DNA from 4 places in the Klebsiella planticola genome. Region 1 is predicted to be linked to each of the others. Evidence: predicted binding sites of a transcription regulator. Region 1 holds the regulator's gene; each other region holds the start of a gene.
What was found. Region 1 encodes CRP, which controls carbon source genes, mostly activating them, when cyclic AMP is high. Its sites were predicted from a motif close to ATGTGANNNNNNTCACAT; they were not measured.
Positions count from the first base shown of each region.

Region 1 (3,153 bases):
AGACGGCGCTCTTTATCCGCCATCAGGTTGCGAGCATACAGCGGGCGCTGGGTACGCAGCACCCGGGCTATTCGGCTGAAGTGCCAGGCGCAGAACTGCCCTACCGGGTTGTCCGGATGCTGCCAGGCGATTTTCTCCAGCGCGCCGATTTGCTTATCCATATGAAAGCGTTGCGGGTAGCGGTGGTAGAGAATGTCATCGGCCAGCACCCGCAGGCGTGCGGCAACGGTTTGTGCGTTCCAGCGGATCACCGCCTCGGCATGGCTGCGCTCTACCAGTTTTTGTACTTCTTCGGGTTGGTGCAGGCTGACGGAGATATGTTCCTGCAAATCCAGCGCCATCTGAAATGCCCGCAGCAGGCGCTTGTGGTCATTGCGCTAGTTCGCCGCCAGCATATGCATCTGCTGGTAGCATTGGGTGATCAGGTCCACCACCTTCTGCTGGCGCGTGAGCAGCGGCGGCAGTGAAGTGGTGGGATCGATATGCTGGGTCAGCAGGCTGTATTTGGCTTCGCAGTAGTTAGCCAGCTCGCGATAAAGCAGGCTCAGCGATTCGCGCAGCGGCTGCTCGCGCCATAGCCAAAACCAGAACCAGTTAAACAGGCCGTACCACAGCGTCCCGAGGGCGTAGATCAGCAGTGGCTCCCAGACGGGCATGTTCCCGGCAAGGCTCAGGGTAAAGATTGCGGCAATTAACGACGCGGGCAGAAGCCTGGCGTGCAGAGAGCTGATCTCCGCCGTTACGCCCAGCAGTAGCGCCAGGCCGCTGAGAATCAAGGGCAGCGGGATATCCTGCTGAAGAAGAAGCTGGACCACCAGGCTACAGCCGGCAAACAGCGAGCCGCCAATAATCAGACGTTTAAAAAAGCGTTTGTGCGGCGTATCCAGACCGGCGACGTTACAGCAGGCGGGCACCAGCGAAAACAGCAGACCTTGCTGTAAGTGACCGAGGAGGAGACCGATTGCGACAGGCAAACACAACACCAGCGTTTGCCGCAGTGCATAGTTGACTTCCGGGTGGTAAATCAGCCTGCGCCACATAGAGGGAAAACAAAAACGGCGTGTTGCGCAAGCAACACGCCGTTTTATCGACTTAACGCGTACCGTATACGACGATAGTTTTACCGTGTGCGGAGATCAGGTTCTGATCTTCCAGCATCTTCAGGATACGGCCAACGGTCTCGCGGGAACAGCCAACGATCTGACCAATTTCCTGACGGGTAATTTTAATTTGCATACCATCAGGGTGGGTCATCGCATCCGGCTGTTTTGCCAGGTTCAACAGCGTCTGAGCGATGCGCCCGGTGACGTCGAGGAAGGCAAGGTTACCCACTTTTTCTGAGGTCACCTGCAGACGGCGAGCCATCTGCGACGACAGGCGCATCAGGATATCCGGGTTAACCTGAATGAGCTGACGGAATTTTTTGTAGGAGATTTCGGCCACTTCACATGCGGTTTTCGCACGTACCCAGGCGCTACGCTCCTGGCCTTCTTCAAACAAGCCTAATTCACCGATGAAATCGCCCTGGTTGAGGTAAGAGAGGATCATCTCTTTACCTTCTTCATCCTTGATGAGCACAGCCACAGAGCCTTTGACGATGTAGTACAACGTTTCTGCTTTTTCACCCTGGTGGATCAGCGTGCTTTTAGATGGGTACTTATGAATGTGGCAATGAGACAAGAACCATTCGAGGGTAGGGTCTGTTTGCGGTTTGCCAAGCACCATGCGCGGTTATCCTCTGTTATAAGCTATCTCCGGGTGCCGACACTACACGGCATCCGGGCATGCAATCGTATTGTTTCCCTATGCCTGGGAAACGGCTGGTGAGTTTTCTTCAGCCTGTAATGTGAACTCCTCTGCATACATGCAGTACATCAATGTAATACTGTAGCATCCCGACTGTTTTAGCATAGCTTTTGCCGCATGTCTCCTGGTGTCTCGCTTCAGCATGATGCAGGTCGCCTTCCGTTGCGAGAATTGTTATGTACGCGTAATCTGTCAGGAAAATTGCAACCTCGGAGTTAAATTTTATGCAAGCTCGTGTGAAATGGGTTGAAGGGTTAACCTTCATCGGAGAGTCGGCGTCAGGTCACCAGATTCTGATGGACGGCAACTCCGGAGATAAAGCGCCAAGCCCAATGGAGATGGTGCTGATGGCGGCGGGCGGATGTAGCGCGATCGATGTCGTGTCTATTTTGCAGAAAGGTCGTCACAACGTGACCAACTGTGAAGTCAAGCTGACGTCTGAACGTCGGGAAGAGGCGCCGCGCCTGTTTACCCATATCAACATGCATTTTATCGTCACCGGTAAGGAGCTGAAAGAGGCGGCCGTTTCCCGTGCGGTGGATCTGTCGGCGGAGAAATACTGCTCGGTGGCGCTGATGCTGCAAAAAGCGGTGAATATCACCCACACCTATGAAGTGGTGGAAGGCTAAGCAGCCTTCCCGGAGAGCGGCGCAAACGCCTTATCCGGGAGCCGTGAGTGAAGGACGAAAACCCCGCTTAGCGCCAGGCGCTCGGGGTTTTTTAACGTGGTTAACTGATTTTCTTCCCTTCCATCAGCCGTTCGACTAGCGGCGTCATGATGAGCTCCATCGCCAGCCCCATTTTCCCGCCAGGCACCACCAGCGTATTGATATGCGAGATAAACGACCCCTGCAGCATCGCCAGCAGCCAGGGGAAATCGATATCCTGCAGGTTGCGGAAATGGATCACCACAAAGCTTTCATCCAATGACGGAATGCCCTTCGCCGCAAACGGGTTGGAGGTGTCGACAGTGGGGACGCGCTGGAAGTTGATATGGGTGCGCGAAAACTGCGGCGTAATGAAGTTGATATAGTCTTCCATTGAACGGACCACGGAATCCATCACCGCTTCACGGGAGTGGCCGCGTTCACTGGTATCGCGGATGAGCTTCTGAATCCATTCCAGGTTGACGATAGGCACCACGCCGACCAGCAGGTCGACATTCTGCGCGACGTTATACTGCGGCGTAACAACCCCGCCGTGCAGCCCTTCATAAAACAGGACATCGGTCGGTTCCGGTAGCGGTTGCCACGGTGTGAATGTGCCCGGCACCTGATTCCACGGCACCGCCTCATCATAGGTATGCAAATACTTGCGCGACTGACCGCTACCGTTACGCCCGTACTC
Region 1 is NZ_CP026047.1:1,275,001-1,278,153, reverse strand. Features, by position in the region: partial or broken gene MC50_RS06295 (YccS/YhfK family putative transporter) at 1-1,040, opposite strand, end outside; gene crp (cAMP-activated global transcriptional regulator CRP) at 1,093-1,725, opposite strand; gene MC50_RS06285 (OsmC family protein) at 2,031-2,435, shown strand; gene MC50_RS06280 (phosphoribulokinase) at 2,536-3,153, opposite strand, start outside.

Region 2 (3,153 bases), 1.5 Mb from region 1:
CCCCGTTTATCAACAGTAGCCGACGGAAGCCGAGCCAACGAATGAGCGGGGTGGTCGCGGGTTTAATGGTGAAGTTGCCGACAAACACCGCCAGCACCAGCAGCCCGGAATGGAAAGGATCCATACCAAAGCCGACCTGAAACAGCAGCGGCAACAGAAAGGGAACGGCGCTGATGGAAGCGCGGAAAAGCGACCCTCCGTACATCGTAACCCGAAAGGTGGGCACCTGTAGCGCATCCAGACGCACCATCGGCCACTCTGCCCGGCGGAAATGGCGCAGAGCGAACAGCATGCATCCTGTACCGAGCCCCAGCAGGAGCAGGGTTGCCCAGCCTTGCGGCCGGGTATCGCCAAGCAACTCCATGGCGCTCACCAGGCTCACCATGGCAACCGATGTCGCAAAGAAGCCGGGAAGGTCAAAGGGACGTCGCTCCTCTTCGCGGATAGCGGGAATAATACGCAGCGACAGCGCAATGGCTATCAATCCCAGAGGAACATTAATAAAGAATATCCAGTGCCAGCTGGCATAGCGGGTAATAAAGCCACCCAGCGGTGGACCGATGATCGGCGCCACCAGCGCCGGCCATGTCAATGTGGCAATGGCTTTGATGAGCTGATCTTTTGGCGTGGTCCGCAGCACCGCCAGACGGCCGACGGGCACCATCAGCGCGCCACCCATCCCCTGAAGGATACGCATAGCGACAAAGGTGTCCACGTTGCTGGCAAAGCCGCAAAAAACTGAGGCCAGCGTAAAAATGGCCAACGCCAGCGTGAAGATCTGACGCGCGCCGAAGCGATCGGCAATCCAGCCGCTGGCCGGGATCAATACCGCCAGCGTAATCAGGTAGGCGCTGATACCGATATTCAGGTCAACCGCCGCAATGCCAAAATCCTTTGCCATGTCCGGCAGCGCGGTAGCGATTACCGTCCCGTCAAGAAACTCCATGAAAAATGCCCCGGCAACCAGCAGCGCGGGAGCGGAGAAGGCGCGGCCTTCTCGTGAAGAGATATCTGTACTCATTGTGTCTGCCATCGGCTGGTGAGGTTCTGATCGCAGGAAAAACCGGCAGGCTCTTAACTCTGCGATTTCCCTCATTTTTGTTTAATTTATAAATTATTTTTGTGAAAAAATTGTGAGTTACCGCATATTTTTATTGATTTATGTGATGCAAGTCATATTATAAGCCCATCAACAGTAACACCTGCATAACAAAACCGGAGTCGCTTCATGAAACTGCGCAAAATTCTGAAGAGCATGTTCGAGCAGTACTGCAAAACATTCAAAGATGTACCGCCTGCCGGTATGTTCTGATAAAAAACCTGCTGCGGCAGGTTTTTTTATCTCTCGGGATTTAGGTTACTATTACGCTCCTCGAAAAAGGAGTAATAAATGTCTCAACATCTCACCGAACAAGACGAACTGGTTTCTGACGTTGTCGCCTGCCAGTTGGTTATCAAACAGATTCTCGACGTCATTGATGTCATCGCCCCTGTTGAAGTGCGCGAAAAAATGACCACCCAACTGAAAGCCATCGATTTTGCCAGCCATCCGGCGTCGGCCGATCCGGTGACGCTGCGCGCGGTTCAAAAAGCGATTGCGCTGATTGAGCTTAAGTTTACGCCGCAGGGTGAAGCACACTAAGTTGTTTCGCCCCGCTATCGTTGTCGATGGCGGGGCGAGAACCAGACGTTAATGAGAGATAGCGGTCCTTGCCGGCGCCGGCTGCTGATCCTTAAAGAGCTTACTGTTGCCCCAGCACTCTTCATAACGGTGGCCGACTAAATCCTCCACAATGATGCGCACATCGGGCGGAATATCGCTAACCTTACCGCCGGCTTTAATCCGCGCCACTTCCTGCAGTACGACCAGGTGCGCTTTGCGATCCAGTTTCATCTGCTTGCTGAAGACAATGGCCGCCAGCGCCAGCAGGATCACGCCGCTACAGAACACCACCGCAATGGCGGTCACGGCGCTTTCTGGTTGCGTATGCGCTTTAGACTGGAACCCGTAGAAGCTGAGAATGGCTCCCATCGTGAAGACAATAATCGAACGCAGGATTTTTCCGGAGAAGGTCATGGCACCCGCGTAAATCCCTTCGCGGCGGCGGCCGGTATAGATCTCATCAACATCGGCGAGGAAGGTGTAAACGGTCCATGGAATGTAGTACACGCCGCCGGTACCCAGGCCAAACAGCACCGTGATCCCAAACATCAGGATGGTTGCCAGATGGGCAGGCAGATGGAAAAACCACAGCGAGGTGTACAGCAACACGGAGAAAATCACGATGCTCAGCGCCAGAATATAGGGCTTGCTGAACCCCTTTTTCACGCACAGGCCGATAAACAGCGCCGTAGAGAGCAGCTGCAGAATCGAGTTCAGGCTGTTCAGCCCGGCAACCATCGCCGGATCGTGCTGCAGGACAAAGATAACGAAGTAGGTAAAGATCGAGGCAAACAGCCATTCTGCGCCGAAACCGCAGAGATACATCCCAAGATGTTTGCGGAACACGCGTAGATAGAAGGTCGAACGCATATCCTTCGCCAGCATCAGCAGGGTCGAGAACAGGCCTTTTTTCTCGCTCACGCGAACTTCTTCTTCACGCGGACGCTCCCAGCTGCAAAACCACAGGCAGGAGATGGCGATAATCAGAATAGCGCCGTAGGTCAGCCCGGTCAGGAAGAACGGTGTGGCGGAGTCTTTGCCGTACAACAGGATAAACTGACCAGGGATGAATGCCGCGAGGAAGTTGGCGAGCTTGCCGAAAATGGCTTTATAGCCGGTCAGTTTAGAGCGTAATGAGAAGTCGTCGGTCATTTCAGTGGCTAAGGTTTCATAAGGCACCATGACTGAGGTATAAATAATCTCAAAGACGACGTAGGTGCAGAGGTAGTACCAGAAACCAAGCCCCTCAACCCACAGCAGCGGGTAAAACATCATCAGTGGTATGCCGATCAATAAAAAGAAACGTCGGCGTCCGAAGCGTTTGCCGAGCCGAGTTTTACCGAAGTTATCGGTCAGGTAACCCATTAACGGGTTGCTGATCGCATCGATGATGCTGGCGACGGAAAAAATAAACGACGCTTCAATCAGCGTCAGTCCGCAGAAGGTGGTGTAGAAATAAAGTAGCCAGGCGCCGCTGATCGCCAGCGCGC
Region 2 is NZ_CP026047.1:5,278,264-5,281,416, reverse strand. Features, by position in the region: gene MC50_RS25425 (MFS transporter) at 1-1,021, opposite strand, end outside; gene azuC (stress response protein AzuC) at 1,229-1,312, shown strand; gene MC50_RS25415 (DUF2766 family protein) at 1,391-1,642, shown strand; gene MC50_RS25410 (MFS transporter) at 1,691-3,153, opposite strand, start outside.
Region 2: azuC (stress response protein AzuC) is a predicted target of CRP. The motif match lies at 1,162-1,179, and genes of this name have one in related genera.

Region 3 (3,153 bases), 490 kb from region 1:
GGTAATTTCCGGAGTCTTCTCGCTGACTCGTCAGGCGGTTCGTCTGGGATATCTGTCGCCGATGCGGATTATTCATACCTCGGAAATGGAGTCCGGACAGATCTATATTCCGTTCATCAACTGGCTGCTGTATGTCTCGGTGGTCATCGTGATTATCAACTTCGAGCACTCTTCGAACCTCGCGGCGGCGTACGGGATCGCGGTAACGGGAACCATGGTATTGACCACGATTCTCTTCACTACGGTCGCGCGTAAAAACTGGCGCTGGAATAAGTTCGTTGTCGCGCTGCTCCTTATCGCCTTTATGAGCATTGATTTTCCGCTGTTCTCGGCCAACCTCGATAAGATTGTTTCCGGCGGCTGGCTGCCGTTAACGCTGGGTCTGGTGATGTTCACCGTGATGACGACCTGGAAAAGCGAGCGTTTCCGTCTGCTGCGTCGGATGCATGAACACGGTAACTCTCTGGAAGCGATGATCTCTTCCCTCGAGAAATCACCGCCGGTTCGCGTACCGGGGACTGCCGTATATATGTCCCGTGCGCTGAACGTGATTCCGTTTGCCCTGCTGCATAACCTTAAGCACAACAAGGTGCTGCATGAACGCGTGATTCTGCTGACGCTGCGTACTGAAGATGCGCCTTATGTGCATAACGTCCGCCGGGTGCAGATCGAGCAGATTTCGCCGTCGTTCTGGCGTGTGGTGGCCAGCTACGGCTGGCGCGAAACGCCAAACGTGGAAGAGGTGTTCCACCGCTGCGGGCTGGAAGGTCTGAGCTGCCGGATGATGGAAACCTCGTTCTTTATGTCGCATGAATCGCTGATTATCGGCAAACGGCCATGGTATTTGCGTCTGCGTGGAAAACTGTACCTCCTGCTCCAGCGTAACGCCCTGAGGGCGCCGGATCAGTTTGAAATCCCGCCAAACCGGGTGATTGAACTCGGTACCCAGGTCGAAATCTGATGCTCTGAAGCCCTTCCGCGTGAAGGGCTTTTTTTGGTTTTTTGCCCCGCTTCACTTTTCCTTCCCGGCGTTTGCGAAACGTTTCGATGGCGATCACATTTCTCTCTTCTGGTGATGGTTTTTCATGCGTGTATTGACAATACTTGCGACAGCGAAACGTTTCGCTAATGGAGCAAAAGAGAAAAATGAAAAAAGGCACCGTACTTAACGCTGATATTTCTTCGGTTATCTCCCGCCTGGGTCATACCGATACGCTGGTGGTCTGCGATGCCGGTTTACCGGTTCCCCGCAGCAGCACGCGCATCGATATGGCATTAACCCAGGGCGTTCCCTCCTTTATGCAGGTTCTGGAGGTGGTGACGGCGGAAATGCAGGTTGAGGCGGCGATCCTGGCGGAAGAGATAAAGACACACAATCCGCAGCTCCATGCGACGTTGCTCACTCACCTTGAGCTGCTGCAGCAACACCAGGGAAATACCATTGAAATTCGTTACACCAGTCATGAGCAGTTTAAAAAACAAACCGCAGATAGTCAGGCGGTGATTCGCAGCGGGGAGTGTTCCCCGTATGCGAACGTTATTCTCTGTGCCGGCGTGACGTTCTGAGGTCGCCGATATGGAAGCCTTATTGCAATTAAAAGGGATCGATAAAGCGTTCCCTGGCGTTAAGGCGCTCTCCGGCGCCTCGCTCAATGTCTATGCTGGCCGCGTGATGGCGCTGGTCGGCGAAAACGGTGCCGGCAAATCCACCATGATGAAGGTGCTGACCGGTATCTATACCCGCGATGCCGGCTCGCTGTTGTGGCTCGGCAAAGAGGTCACCTTCAACGGACCGAAATCCTCCCAGGAAGCCGGTATCGGCATTATTCACCAGGAACTCAACCTGATCCCACAACTGACGATCGCGGAAAACATTTTCCTCGGTCGTGAGTTCGTCAACCGGTTTGGCAAAATCGACTGGAAAACGATGTATGCCGAAGCCGACAAACTGCTGGCAAAGCTGAATTTACGCTTTAACAGCCAGAAGCTGGTGGGCGATCTGTCGATTGGCGATCAGCAGATGGTTGAAATCGCCAAGGTGCTGAGCTTTGAGTCGAAGGTCATCATTATGGATGAGCCAACGGACGCATTGACCGATACCGAAACGGAATCTCTGTTCCGCGTCATCCGCGAGCTGAAAGCGCAGGGGCGCGGGATTGTTTATATCTCCCACCGTATGAAAGAGATCTTCGAGATTTGCGATGATGTGACGGTCTTTCGCGACGGGCAGTTTATCGCCGAGCGCGAGGTCGCCAGTCTGAATGAAGATCTGCTGATCGAAATGATGGTTGGCCGCAAGCTGGAAGATCAGTATCCGCACCTGGATAAAGCGCCCGGTACGGTTCGTCTGAAGGTGAACAACCTGTGCGGGCCGGGCGTTGAAAATGTGACTTTTTCCCTCCGTCAGGGCGAAATTCTCGGCGTCGCCGGGCTGATGGGGGCCGGGCGAACGGAGTTGATGAAGGTGCTGTACGGCGCGCTGCCGCGCACCAGCGGTTCCGTCACGCTCGACGGCCATGAAGTGGTGACCCGTTCCCCTCAGGATGGTCTGGCAAACGGGATTGTCTATATCTCCGAAGACCGCAAGCGCGATGGCTTAGTGCTCGGTATGTCGGTGAAAGAAAACATGTCGTTAACGGCGCTGCGCTATTTCAGCCATGCTGGTGGCCGCCTGAAGCACAAAGATGAGCAGCAGGCGGTGAGCGATTTTATCCGCCTGTTCAATGTGAAAACGCCGTCGATGGAACAGGCAATAGGCCTGCTCTCCGGTGGTAACCAGCAAAAAGTGGCCATCGCCCGCGGGCTGATGACGCGGCCGAAGGTGCTGATCCTTGATGAACCGACCCGCGGCGTGGACGTTGGTGCGAAGAAAGAGATCTATCAGCTGATCAACCAGTTTAAAGCCGATGGTCTGAGCATCATTCTGGTCTCTTCGGAGATGCCGGAAGTGCTGGGCATGAGCGATCGCATCATGGTGATGCATGAAGGGCATCTCGGCGGTGAGTTCACACGCGAGCAGGCCACCCAGGAAGTATTGATGGCTGCCGCTGTGGGCAAGCTTAACCGTGTGAATCAGGAGTAAAAAAGATGACAACCCAGGCTGTTACTGGTCGCCGCTATTTCACAAAAGCATGGCTGATGGAGCAAAAGTCG
Region 3 is NZ_CP026047.1:1,760,738-1,763,890, forward strand. Features, by position in the region: gene kup (low affinity potassium transporter Kup) at 1-961, shown strand, start outside; gene rbsD (D-ribose pyranase) at 1,147-1,566, shown strand; gene rbsA (ribose ABC transporter ATP-binding protein RbsA) at 1,577-3,082, shown strand; gene rbsC (ribose ABC transporter permease) at 3,088-3,153, shown strand, end outside.
Region 3: rbsD (D-ribose pyranase) is a predicted target of CRP. The motif match lies at 1,043-1,060, and genes of this name have one in related genera.

Region 4 (3,153 bases), 1.2 Mb from region 1:
GAAACGTGTGATAAGGCAGGGATAGCGCCATGCGTATCAGGCTTAATTTGCCGCGCAACGAACAGCAGGGTTGTGCCGGAGCGGCGGGGCTAAAGCGCGATCCCCCGCTCTCCCTGAGCCGTTTTCACTATTATTTATCGCAGGATTCATCAACATGCATTCCGCATGCCCGAAGGTTCCATTACTCTATTCAATCTATGCCTGGAATTCATGATGTGATCGGTAGCACATTTCAAGGTTTAATTGTATGATGAATACGGTTCATCAAGGGTTATTACCATGAGTAAATCGCTGAATATTATCTGGCAGTACCTGCGGGCTTTTGTCCTGATCTATGCTTGTTTATACGCCGGGATTTTTATTGCTTCCCTGCTGCCCATTACCATTCCCGGCAGCATCATCGGCATGCTGATTTTGTTCGTTCTTCTGGCGCTACAGATTATGCCACCGAAATGGGTCAACCCCGGCTGCAACATCTTGATTCGCTATATGGCGCTGCTGTTTGTGCCCATCGGCGTTGGCGTCATGCAATACTGGGATCTGCTGCGTGCGCAGCTTGGCCCGGTGGCAATCTCCTGCACGATCAGTACATTAGTGGTCTTCCTGGTGGTGAGCTGGAGCTCACATCTGGTTCACGGCGAGCGTAAAGTGGTCGGTCAAACAGAGGACGTCAAAGATGATGCATGAAATCTGGTGGTCCTTGCCGCTGACGCTGATCGTTTTTTTCCTCGCCCGCAAGCTGGCCGCGCGGTTTAAATTTCCGCTGCTAAATCCTCTGCTGGTGGCGATGGTCGTGATCATCCCCTTTTTGTTACTCAACGGTATCTCCTACGATCGCTATTTTCAGGGCAGTAAAATTCTCAACGATTTACTTCAGCCTGCGGTTGTGGCGCTGGCCTTCCCGTTGTATGAGCAGTTGCACCAGATCCGCGCCCGCTGGAAATCGATCATTACGATCTGCTTTATCGGTAGCGTCGTCGCGATGGTGACCGGCACCACCGTTGCGCTGCTGCTCGGGGCAACACCGCAAATCGCCGCGTCCATTATGCCGAAATCGGTCACCACGCCGATTGCTATGGCGGTCAGCGGGAGCATTGGCGGTATTCCGGCCATCAGCGCGGTGTGCGTTATTTTCGTGGGGATTCTCGGCGCGGTTTTTGGCCACAGCCTGCTTAACCTGATGCGCATTCGCACCAAAGCCTCGCGCGGCCTGTCAATGGGGACCGCATCGCATGCCCTGGGAACCGCCCGCTGCGCGGAGCTGGATTATCAGGAAGGGGCGTTCAGCTCCCTGGCACTGGTGCTGTGCGGGATTATCACGTCGCTGGTGGCCCCCTTTTTGTTCCCGCTGATTCTGGCTATCGTGGGATAAATGTGATTTACATAACATTTATTGGTGCAACATAAACATGTTGCATAAACAATGAGATATTAATCACATATACGGGCTACCCCCGCCCGTACACTAGATTCCCATTACATTGTTATGAGGCAACGCCATGCACCCACGTTTTCAAGCTGCTCTTCCCCTTCTGGCGGCAGACCTGCAAGCGGCCATCGCACCGATGCTGATCGACCCGCACTTCCCGGCTTTGCTGGATGCCGGCCAGGTCGCGACGCTGCGGAACGCAACGGGCCTTGATGAAGACGCGCTGGCCTTTGCGCTGCTGCCGCTCGCGGCGGCCTGTGCGCGCGCCGACCTCTCCCATTTTAACGTTGGCGCCATCGCTCGCGGCATTAGCGGTAGCTGGTATTTTGGCGGCAACATGGAGTTCCTCGGCGCCACGATGCAGCAAACCGTGCACGCCGAGCAAAGCGCCATTAGCCACGCGTGGCTGCGCGGCGAACAGTCGCTGAATGCCATTACCGTCAACTACACCCCCTGCGGTCACTGTCGTCAGTTTATGAATGAGCTGAACAGCAGCCAGGTCCTGCGTATTCATCTGCCGGGTCGCGAAGCGCATTCGCTGCAGCACTATCTGCCGGATGCCTTCGGTCCGAAGGACCTCGAGATTAAAACGCTGCTGATGGATGAACAGGATCATGGTTTCCCGCTGACCGGCGACACTCTGGCGCAGGCGGCTATTCAGGCAGCCAACCGCTGCCATATGCCCTACAGCCACTCACCTTCCGGCGTGGCGCTGGAGTTGAAAGACGGCACCATTTTCGCCGGTAGCTATGCGGAAAACGCGGCGTTTAACCCGACGCTGCCGCCGCTGCAGGGAGCGCTCAACCTGCTGAGCCTCAACGGATATGACTATCCGGATATTCAGCGCGCCATTCTGGCTGAGAAAGCCGATGCGGCGCTGATTCAGTGGGATGCAACCGTCGCAACGCTGAAAGCGTTGGGTTGTCACAATATTGATCGCGTCCTGCTCGGCTAAATGACCCGCCATGCGGGCCCCATCGGCCCGCATTGTTGAAAATCCCCGCAATTAAACGATGGTTTCTTGCTCTTGCCCGGCGGGTAAAGTAGCCTGATAGCTCCATTGTCCACATGAGTCAGGTGAATGTTAAAGCGTGTGTTATACAGCCTGTTAGTCCTGTTCGGCCTGCTGCTGTTGACCGTGCTGGGTCTTGACCGTTGGATGAGCTGGAAAACCGCTCCCTATATCTATGATGAACTCCAGGATCTGCCCTACCGCCAGGTGGGGGTGGTGCTCGGTACCGCCAAGTACTATCGCACCGGAGTGATTAATCAGTATTATCGCTATCGTATTCAGGGGGCGCTGAACGCTTACAATAGCGGCAAGGTGAACTACCTGCTGCTCAGCGGCGATAATGCGCTGCAAAGTTACAACGAACCGATGACCATGCGCCGCGATTTAATCAAAGGCGGCGTCGACCCCGCCGATATCGTGCTCGATTACGCCGGGTTCCGTACCCTCGACTCTATCGTGCGCACCCGCAAGGTTTTCGATACTAACGACTTTATTATCATTACCCAGCGCTTCCACTGCGAACGAGCGCTGTTTATCGCCCTGCATATGGGGATCCAGGCGCAGTGTTACGCCGTACCTTCGCCGAAAGATATGTGGAACGTGCGTTTACGCGAGTTTGGCGCCCGGTTTGGCGCGCTGGCAGATTTATACGTGTTCAAACGCGAACCCCGCTTTTTAGGGCCGCTGATACCGATACCAACTTTGCAGGAAG
Region 4 is NZ_CP026047.1:60,951-64,103, forward strand. Features, by position in the region: gene MC50_RS00270 (CidA/LrgA family protein) at 280-687, shown strand; gene MC50_RS00275 (CidB/LrgB family autolysis modulator) at 677-1,372, shown strand; gene cdd (cytidine deaminase) at 1,500-2,384, shown strand; gene sanA (outer membrane permeability protein SanA) at 2,511-3,153, shown strand, end outside.
Region 4: cdd (cytidine deaminase) is a predicted target of CRP. The motif match lies at 1,424-1,441, and genes of this name have one in related genera.